3 regions of the Maridesulfovibrio gilichinskyi genome follow, and region 1 is predicted to be linked to each of the others. Evidence: predicted binding sites of a transcription regulator. Region 1 holds the regulator's gene; each other region holds the start of a gene.
The links. Region 1 encodes sigma-54, which starts transcription at its own class of promoters, with help from an activator protein. Its sites were predicted from a motif close to CTGGCACGGNNNNTGCTT; they were not measured.

Region 2: a site for sigma-54 is predicted at 1,268-1,285, ahead of B9N78_RS01750 (OmpA/MotB family protein). Genes of this name have one in related genera too.
Region 3: a site for sigma-54 is predicted at 1,267-1,284, ahead of B9N78_RS04605 (LeuA family protein). Genes of this name have one in related genera too.

Annotation. Positions count from the first base shown of each region.
Region 1 is NZ_FWZU01000008.1:62,113-65,273, forward strand. It holds gene B9N78_RS17475 (LptA/OstA family protein) at 1-12, shown strand, start outside; gene lptB (LPS export ABC transporter ATP-binding protein) at 43-765, shown strand; gene rpoN (RNA polymerase factor sigma-54) at 1,138-2,553, shown strand; gene hpf (ribosome hibernation-promoting factor, HPF/YfiA family) at 2,601-3,143, shown strand; gene B9N78_RS17495 (PTS sugar transporter subunit IIA) at 3,147-3,161, shown strand, end outside.
Region 2 is NZ_FWZU01000001.1:367,536-370,696, forward strand. It holds gene B9N78_RS01745 (MBL fold metallo-hydrolase) at 202-1,158, shown strand; gene B9N78_RS01750 (OmpA/MotB family protein) at 1,342-2,067, shown strand; gene B9N78_RS01755 (motility protein A) at 2,081-2,944, shown strand.
Region 3 is NZ_FWZU01000001.1:966,557-969,717, forward strand. It holds gene B9N78_RS04600 (hypothetical protein) at 1-4, opposite strand, end outside; gene B9N78_RS04605 (LeuA family protein) at 112-1,230, opposite strand; gene nifH (nitrogenase iron protein) at 1,565-2,395, shown strand; gene B9N78_RS04615 (P-II family nitrogen regulator) at 2,449-2,796, shown strand; gene B9N78_RS04620 (P-II family nitrogen regulator) at 2,796-3,161, shown strand, end outside.

The sequences.
Region 1 (3,161 bases):
GTCGCTCCATAGTTTTTTATTAACAAATTTTATAGGATTTATATGTCTTCGATAATCGCCAACAAGCTGGTTAAAAACTACGGACAGAAAGAAGTTGTTCGCGGTATAAGCTTAAATGTTAAAGAAGGTGAAGTTGTAGGTTTACTTGGTCCTAACGGAGCAGGTAAAACCACCACTTTCTATATGCTTGTGGGTGTTGTTAAGCCTACTTCCGGCGATGTTTATCTTAATAAAAATCAGATCACCCGCTGGCCGCTGCATGAAAGAGCAAGGCATGGAATCAGTTATCTTCCGCAGGAAAGTTCTATATTTAAGAAGCTTTCAGTTCGTAAAAATCTGGAAATTATTATTGAGCATACCGGTCTTTCCGGTAAAGCAATCCCTATGCGGGCGAATCAGCTTTTGGATCAGCTCGGAATTTTGCGGCTGGCAGAACAGAAAGCTCTTTACCTTTCCGGCGGTGAGCGCCGCCGTCTTGAGATTGCAAGGGCTCTTATTAATGATCCCAAATTCATTCTGCTTGATGAGCCGTTTGCAGGGATTGACCCTATCGCGGTTATTGAAATTCAGGATATCATTTCTTCGCTCAAAGATATGGGACTCGGAATTCTTATTTCAGACCATAATGTCAGAGAAACATTAAGTATCTGTGACCGGGCTTATTTGGTATATGAAGGGCGCGTAATTTTGAACGGTGCTCCGGCGAGCATTGTAAAAAATTCCAAGGCACGCCGTTTATACCTCGGAGACAGTTTCAGTCTCTGATTTCTTGCTGCATGCTTTGTTTACGATCATATTCCCCCTTTTGGCCGGAAGATTTTGCGCGCATTCTGACCATTTTATCTTATCGGTTCTTGCTATAGCCCCCACTCAATTTAAGTAAATTTACCAATGTAGATTTACACTGACGCAGAACATTGGTACACTTTTTTCATGTACAATTTTAAAATTTGAAAGGTCCTGAAATTACGGATAAATATGTACTAATTCTTGCATGAGCTTCCTTAGTGTGGCATACTTAAATCAAGCTCAACGACAAGAAAAACATTTTTTTTGAAAATTTGTTGAAGGCCAATTTTATTGATCTGAATAATGTAAAAGATACTGCTTAAGCATATCAGAGGGTGGCAGGAATATATGGGACTGGAACTTAGACAACAATTAAAGCTTTCGCAGCAGCTGGTGATGACTCCTCAGTTGCAGCAGGCAATTAAATTGTTGCAGCTCTCCCGATTAGAACTGCTTGATACTGTTCAGCAGGAGTTGCTTGAAAATCCTATACTTGAAGAGGCTGAGGCTTTAGAACGGACTGACAGCCCTGATACTGAGGCAGGAACCGCAACGGCAGAAGATATTGCTATATCCCGTGAGGCTGACTGGGATAATTATCTCGGCGAATTTTCCAGTACTTCCAAGCAGGCCGGAACTAAAGAAACGGAGTCTCTTGACGAAGGGATGTCTTTTGAAGCACGGATGACCAAGGCAACCACACTTGAAGGTCATTTATCGTGGCAGCTGTGTCTTTCAAATTTTACAGAGAAAGAGCTTGTTGTCGGTGAGTGTATTATAGGTAATTTAAGCAGTAATGGGTTTTTACGAATTGAATTAGATGATATTTGTGAGACATGCCATGCCGAAATGGAAGATGTTGAAAGGGTTCTGAACCGAATTCAAAGATTTGATCCTGTCGGAGTTGCAGCCCGTAGCCCACAGGAATGTTTGCTTATTCAGCTAGAGGTTCTGCGTCTTGATGATGACCCTATCCTTGTTTCGCTGGTTAGAGATCATTTAGAAGATTTAGAGAAGAATAGATACAAGCCTCTTGCTCGAAAGTTTAAGCTTAGTATGGAAGATCTCAAGAGCTATATTGACCTGATGCAAACTCTTGATCCTCTTCCCGGTTCAAGTTTTTCTGGGGGAGAGTCTTTCTATGTCAGTCCTGATGCTTATGTATATGAATATGACGGAGATTTTGTTATAGTCCTGAACGAGGACGGTCTTCCAAAGTTACAGATGAATTCATTTTATGTAGAAACGCTGGCTTCGACAAAGGGAGAAGACAAAGAATATTTTCAGGAGAAGATGCGCTCAGCGCAGTGGCTTATGAAGAGTCTCTACCAACGGCAGCGTACTCTTTATAAGGTTCTGGAATCAATAGTCAGATTCCAAAGAGGTTTTTTTCAGGAAGGAGTATCAAAGCTCAAACCGCTTATTCTTAAAGAGGTGGCGGAAGATATTGAAATGCATGAATCTACAGTAAGCCGAATTACGACAAGCAAGTATGTGTCGACTCCGCATGGGATTTATGAGCTTAAATTTTTCTTTAACAGTGCTCTCGGACTTGATGACGGTTCGCAAGTCGGGTCCGAATCTGTTAAGGCTCTGATTAAGTCTTTGATAGGCGAAGAAAATAGTAAAAAACCTCTGAGTGATGAAAAAATAGCCGAGATGCTCAAGATTGAACTTGAGGTCAACATCGCCAGACGGACTGTAGCAAAATACAGAACTGCAATGGGAATTAAATCCTCATCCAAGAGGAAGCAGGTATTCTAGCAGTTCAGTAGAAAAGCATATTCACCCTTTACTCAAGGAGGATTCATATGAATGTTGCATTTACTTTTAAGAACTTTGACCCGTCTGACCATTTGAAGGAATATGCGAACACCAGGTTTACTAAGCTTGAAAAGTTTATAACAAATCCTGATAATACTGAAATGCAGGTCAACTTGTCTGTTGATAAGATCAGACACGTTGCAGATGTTATTTTCAGCTCCGATAATATTCATATCTCGGCATATGAAGCATCGGATGATATGTATTCAACTGTAGATTTGGTCCTTGCCAAGCTTGAAGTTCAGCTTAGACGTATGCGTGATAAGATGAGAGATCACAGACGTATCGAAGCTGCCCCCGGGCGTATGGACGTAATCAGCTTCACAACTGAGGAAGACGAAAAGTCTGAACCTACGATTGTTGAAACTGATCAGTTTGTGCCAAAGCCCATGTCTGTAGAGGAAGCCGCTATGCAGCTTCAGACCCTCGACCATGAATTCCTTGTTTTCAGAAATGCAGATACTGAAGCTGTTAATGTTATTTACCGTCGCAAGAATGGCGACTTTGGGTTGATTGATCCGGGATATTAATTGATGATAATAAATGAT
Region 2 (3,161 bases), on a different contig from region 1:
AAAAACAGAAACAAATCTGTTAGTGAATAACAGATATCTGTCAAGTGGATGTTTTTTTAGTTGGATAATAACAAAAATATTAATTGAAATAACACAACACGATATAATTAAAAAATGAAGTAAGTTTTGTCAGCCAAGTATGTTGCTCTTTTTAAAGTCTGAAGGTAATGGATTAAGGAATATTAGATTAGGAGTCGTTGAATGAAAGTATGCATCTGGGGAGCGAGAGGGTCTTTGCCTGCAACGTATAACGCAGAGAGAGCCAGGGCAAAAGTTAAAGCAGCTTTGGAAATTGCGGTAGCACGCGGTATTGATTCTACTACGGATTTAGATTCATTTATCGATAACGAGCTTCCTTTCGCTGTTCGCGGTTCTTACGGTACAAATACTCCATGTATTCAAATCGGTACAACAGGTGATGACTACCTGATATGTGATTGCGGTACCGGGCTTCGTGATTTGGGAAATGCTATCATGGCTGAGAGATTCGGAAAACCGGGTGCGCATTTTCATTTTCTTATTTCACATCTCCATTGGGATCACTTGCAAGGATTTCCTTTTTTCATCCCGGCCTATTTGAAGGGGAATAAAATCTCTTTTTATGGCGGGCATCCTGATATTGAAAAAGTGTTCCGCACGCAGCAGAGTGAACCTTTTTTTCCTGTAAAATTCGATGACCTTTCAGCGGAATTTAATTTTACACGTCTTTCAAGCGGGCAGGAATTTGAAATTGCAGGAATAAAAATTAAAGTTAAAGCACAGTATCATCCTGGCGGGTCATTCGGTTATCGTTTTGAGCAGGATGGGAAAATAGCCGTATATTCCACAGATTGTGAGCACAAAAGTGCGACAGCTTTATCAGATGAAAAATTTGTTGAATTTTTTAAAAATGCAGACCTGTTGATTATGGATGCTCAGTACTCTTTTGCTGAGGCTAATTCAATTAAAGAAGACTGGGGACATTCAAACAATATTATAGCTGTTGAGATGTCAGGGTTTGCCGGAGTTAAGACTTTATGCCTGTTTCATCAGGAGCCGGTTCTTGATGATTTTGAATTGGAAAAATTCCTCGAAGATACAAGAACATATGCTGAACTGGTTGAGCGGAAACCTGATAAGATCATAATGGCTCAAGATGGTCTTTGCATTGAGCTTTAAATTTTATGATAAGTTCATAACTGTTCCTTTTTTGACACTTCTTGCCCTTACAATTTTCAAATCCAATTTTAATAGATCTTAATCTCCTGCAAACACAACGTTAATAGGTTTGGCATAAGCTTTGCTGTATGGTTGATGTAACGATCGGGGTTGTCCCGTATCTTTCGATCATGGAGCAATGAAATGAGAAACGACGAATTCAAATATGATTTAGATTTAGGGGACTACGGATCTCATGATTCTGAGTCATCTGATATGAACAGTTGGTCTGTTGCGTGGTCTGATCTGATGATGGTAATGTTTGTTCTTTTCGTAGTGCTCTTTATTTATAGTCAATCCAAAGAGAATATTAAAGTTATCTTCAGCGGAAATGCCAAATCGCAAGTTGCTCTGAGTCCCGTGGACGGATTGATTGATATGCTTTCAGTTCATCGCGACGCAATGAGCGGAAACTCCAGAGTTGTTTTAACACCTCAAGATGAACTTTATCGCAGTGATGACGGCGCAATAAGTATGGATAATGAAGATAATGGTCAGATAAAAATCGTTATGCGCGGGGATGCCTTCTTTGCTGCCGGTAAAAGCGGTTTTGAACCGAAGACTCTACAATATCTTGCTGAAGTCGCTGAAGTTTTGAAAACTAATAATCACGCCATACATATTATCGGTCATACCGACCAGAGCGATGCCTCTAAATCCGGAAAGGAATCCGCTTTTGCCCTTTCTGCCGATCGAGCTGCTCAGGTTGCACAATATTTTATCAGTGAGAAGTCTATCGATCCCGCTCGCATTCTTGTCAGCGGACGCGGTGGAACAGTACCTGAACTTCCTGATTCCATGCAAAAGGTATCAGGGAACAATCGCCGTGTTGAAATCGTTGTCATCAACACTGATCTTAATGGAGAGTAAGGGAGGTAATGTCATGAACAGAAGGAATCTTGTGGGTGTTTTGTTAGCCGGATTAATTTTTTTAGCAAGCTTCTGGTTTAGTGGAGGGTTAGCTCTTTACTGGAATGCAGCCGCTTTTGCTATTGTCATTTCCGGTTTAGCTGTAGCTGTTATGCTCAGTTATCCTGTTGAACAGTTACTTGAAGCTTTCAGGGTTGTTCGTTCCACTTACTCAAACAGGCTTACTACTCATGAAGAGATTGTCGATACTCTGCTTGATCTGAGCGTCCGTTCACGCATGGACGGCATGCTTTCGCTCGAAAAAGCCGGCGAGCAGACAACCATGTCTTTTTTGAAAAACGGACTCATGCTTTTAGTTGATAATTTTGACGAAGCAGAAATTAAAGATTGCCTCAGGACTGAAATGTCATTTTTTAATATGCGCAGAAATGAATCGGAACGTGTGTTTCAATCTATGGCACGTTTTGCTCCTGCATTCGGAGTTGCAGGGTCTGTAATAGGTTTGATAGGGCTTTTAATGGGGATTGATAATCCGGCTGTTATTCTAAAACATATTCCGGTAGCATTTATTTCAACTCTTTACGGAGTAGTACTCAGTAATATGATTTTTGCTCCTATGGCAGAAACAGTTCGGTGCAGAACTAGAAATGAGTTGATTAATCAGAAAATGATTATGGACGGGATTATTGCCATCAAGAATGAGCAGAATCCTTATAAACTTGAAAGAAAGCTGGTTGCGTTCCTTTGTCCTGATGATAGAGAAGGAAAGACCGAAGCCCTTAGAAATATAACCAGAAAGTACATTAAGATGCGCAAGGATGAGAAGGATGGTAAAAAGAAAATTCTCCATGAAATTCCTTTAGTAAAAGCTTCCTGATTACATTATATTTTATTGAATAATTTAAGCCCGGATTGTAACTCACATTGAGTATATGATTCGGGCTTTTTAATGCCCGAATTTTGACACATTTTGTTTAGAATCTTAAAAAAGCTATTATCTTGATTTACTTTTTTCAATTGAGTGTATTAGAGTCAGGTATTGGGTTTACATATAATGATGTTTTTACAGGCTCAAATTTATAAGAGGGTGCTTC
Region 3 (3,161 bases), on a different contig from region 1:
CCATGTCCAATCTCCCTTCTAACAACTAAAAATTATGCTGAATTAGTTAAAATACACTATATGAGATATTACATTTAAATGTTTACATGCTATTTTCACTCATGCTTATTTCTATTTTTCAGAATTCAAGGTCAACTCAACGAGCTCTCCTTTGGTGAGCGGACGCATTAATTCACATGAAAGTTTTCGCACAGCCTGCGTAAGAGCGGAAAGATTACGCTCAGAAAAATCTTTTACAAGCGGCGCAATTTCACCGTCGCTTAATGCCGAAGCGACTGCTGACTTACCGCTCTTACCGCCGACTGCGAGCTTACGGGTTTTCCCTACAAGCTCAGGATTATATGGTTCAAAGAGTTCAGGTGATTTACTTAATGCATGTGCGTGCAAACCGGATTCACAGGCGAAAATATCAGTTCCAACTACCGCTTTAGTCCGCGCGATAGTCACTCCGGCCGCGCTGGAAACAAAGCTGCAAAGATCCACAAGCCCTTCTGTAGAATATGGATGGTTCTCATTATTAAGCGAAAGATATGCAATCAACTCTTCCGTGGCGGAGATGCCGGACCGCTCACCTATTCCCAGCACGCTTACATCCACATATTTTGCACCGGCCCCAAGGGCAGTTACCGCATTTGCGGTCGCCATACCGAAATCGTCATGGCAGTGGACGGCAAAATCAATATTGATCTGACTGCTGAACAACTGCACCAGATTTTCAGTAGCTTTCGGAGTAAGTTGCCCGAGTGAATCCGCAAGACGAATGCGCGAAGCTCCCGACACTTTTGCAAGTAACGCCACGGTCAGAGCAAAAGCTTCATCAGCTCTTGAAAGGTCTTCCAGTCCGATAGAAACATATCTAAGACCGTGGTTCTTAGCCGTCTCAACCGTTTTAGTTAGTTTTTTGAGTAATCCTGCCCGATCAAGGCCAAGCCTCTTCTCTATATGAAGGTCTGAAACCGGAACACCTATATTAATGCGGTCAACAGGAAGCTTTGAAACTGTAATAACATCTTCTTCGCGGCAGGGACTCCAGACACTGAATTTTGTATTACCGTTTAATGAGCGTCCATATTCTGCAAGTTCCTGCAAATCTTCCTGCCCTACCCAGCCCAGTTCTACTTCATCTATTCCAAGAGCTACAAGCCCTGCGACAATGCGTTTACGAGTATCAATATTAAAATATGCGCCGAACAACTGTGCGCCTTCTCTGAGTGTTGTATCTATCAACATGTCATGGCTCCTTGTCGTTAGTAGATAATCATTACTAAGCACAATCAATGCCAATGGGCGCCATTCGTATATTATCTTGTAATAATACGCTTATTTTAAAAACACATCCTACTTCAATCTACATACATTTTTGTAGGAAACTACACTAACGTATGTAGTTTATGTCGCTACCCACGTTTTATGTAGATTCTTTCTAGGCCCCGTTGAATGAATTAATACCGTTATATTAGATAGTTAACTTGCAAAACCTAATTTGGCACGCCAATTGCCTTATGTGAATCAGCATCAACGTAAATTTTAAAATATAAACCCTTGGAGGAGTATCATGAAAAAGATGAGAAAAGTCGCAATTTACGGAAAAGGCGGTATCGGCAAGTCTACAACTACTCAGAACACTGTTGCCGGTTTGGCACAGATGGGACGTAAAATAATGGTTGTAGGCTGTGACCCTAAAGCTGACTCCACCCGTCTTCTTCTTGGTGGTCTAGCTCAGAAATCAGTTCTCGATACTCTTCGTGAAGAAGGCGAAGACGTAGAACTCGAGGATATCCGCAAGCCCGGTTACGGCGACACTTGGTGTGTTGAATCCGGTGGTCCTGAACCAGGAGTAGGTTGCGCCGGTCGCGGTATCATCACTTCCATCAACATGCTCGAAAATCTCGGTGCTTACGAAGAGTCTGAAGGACTCGACTACGCATTCTATGACGTTCTCGGCGACGTTGTCTGCGGTGGATTCGCAATGCCTATCCGTGACGGTAAAGCAGAAGAAATCTACATCGTATGTTCAGGTGAAATGATGGCAATGTATGCAGCCAACAACATCTGTAAAGGTATTATGAAGTATGCTCAGTCCGGTAGCGTCCGTCTCGGCGGTCTTATCTGTAACTCACGTAACGTTGATAACGAAAAAGAGATGATCGAAGAACTTGCTAAAAAGATCGGCACACAGATGATCTACTTTGTTCCTCGTGACAACGACGTACAGCGTGCAGAAATCAACCGTAAAACTGTTATCGAATGGAATGATAAAGTTCCTCAGGCTGATGCATACCGCGGTCTTGCTAAAGCTATCGATGACAACACAATGTTTGTTGTACCTAAACCTCTTGAAATTGAAGAACTTGAACAGCTCCTGCTCGACTTCGGTCTGCTGGAAGTAGCTTAACACTTACCCCTTTTAAAAAACATTATATTCAAATCGCACCATAGGAGAGCCAAATGATGATCATGGTAAGAGCAATAGTTAGACCGGAAAAAGCAGACGCAGTTCTGGCAGCACTCATGGACAACGGATTTCCGGCTGTAACAAAATATTCAGTAGCAGGTCGCGGTAAACAACGCGGTATCAAAATCGGCGAAGTTACCTACGACGAAATTCCTAAAACCATGCTCATGAGCGTTGTTAAGGCTGAAGATAAAGATTTCGTCATCAGCACCATCATGGACGCTGCAAGATCAGGAACCAAGGGAGCTTTCGGAGACGGTAAGATTTTCGTTTCAGAAGTTGGCGATGTCTACACTATCAGTTCCGGCGTAAAGGAAGGCGCTGCAGAGGGAGAGGCATAATGCAGGAAATCATCGCCATTGTGCGGATGAACATGATGAACCGCACCAAAGCAGCACTTGATGAAGCAGGCGTAGATGCCTACTTCGCTCACGAAGCTCAAGGCCGGGGAAAAGGATTCGTTAACTCAGCGGTCCTTGAAGGAGCAGAAAGCGGATACGAAGAAGCCGCAGCTGTTCTCGGTGAAAAAGGTAAGCTTTACCCTAAACGCATATTAACAGTTGTCGTTCCAGATGACCTCGTCGATGACATTGTTGAAGCTATCATCAAAGCTAACCAGACCGGAAAACCCGGTGACGGCAAAATCTTTGTAACTCCTCTCGGAGATGCAGTACGCGTCAGAACCGCTGAAAAAGGCAAAAAAGCT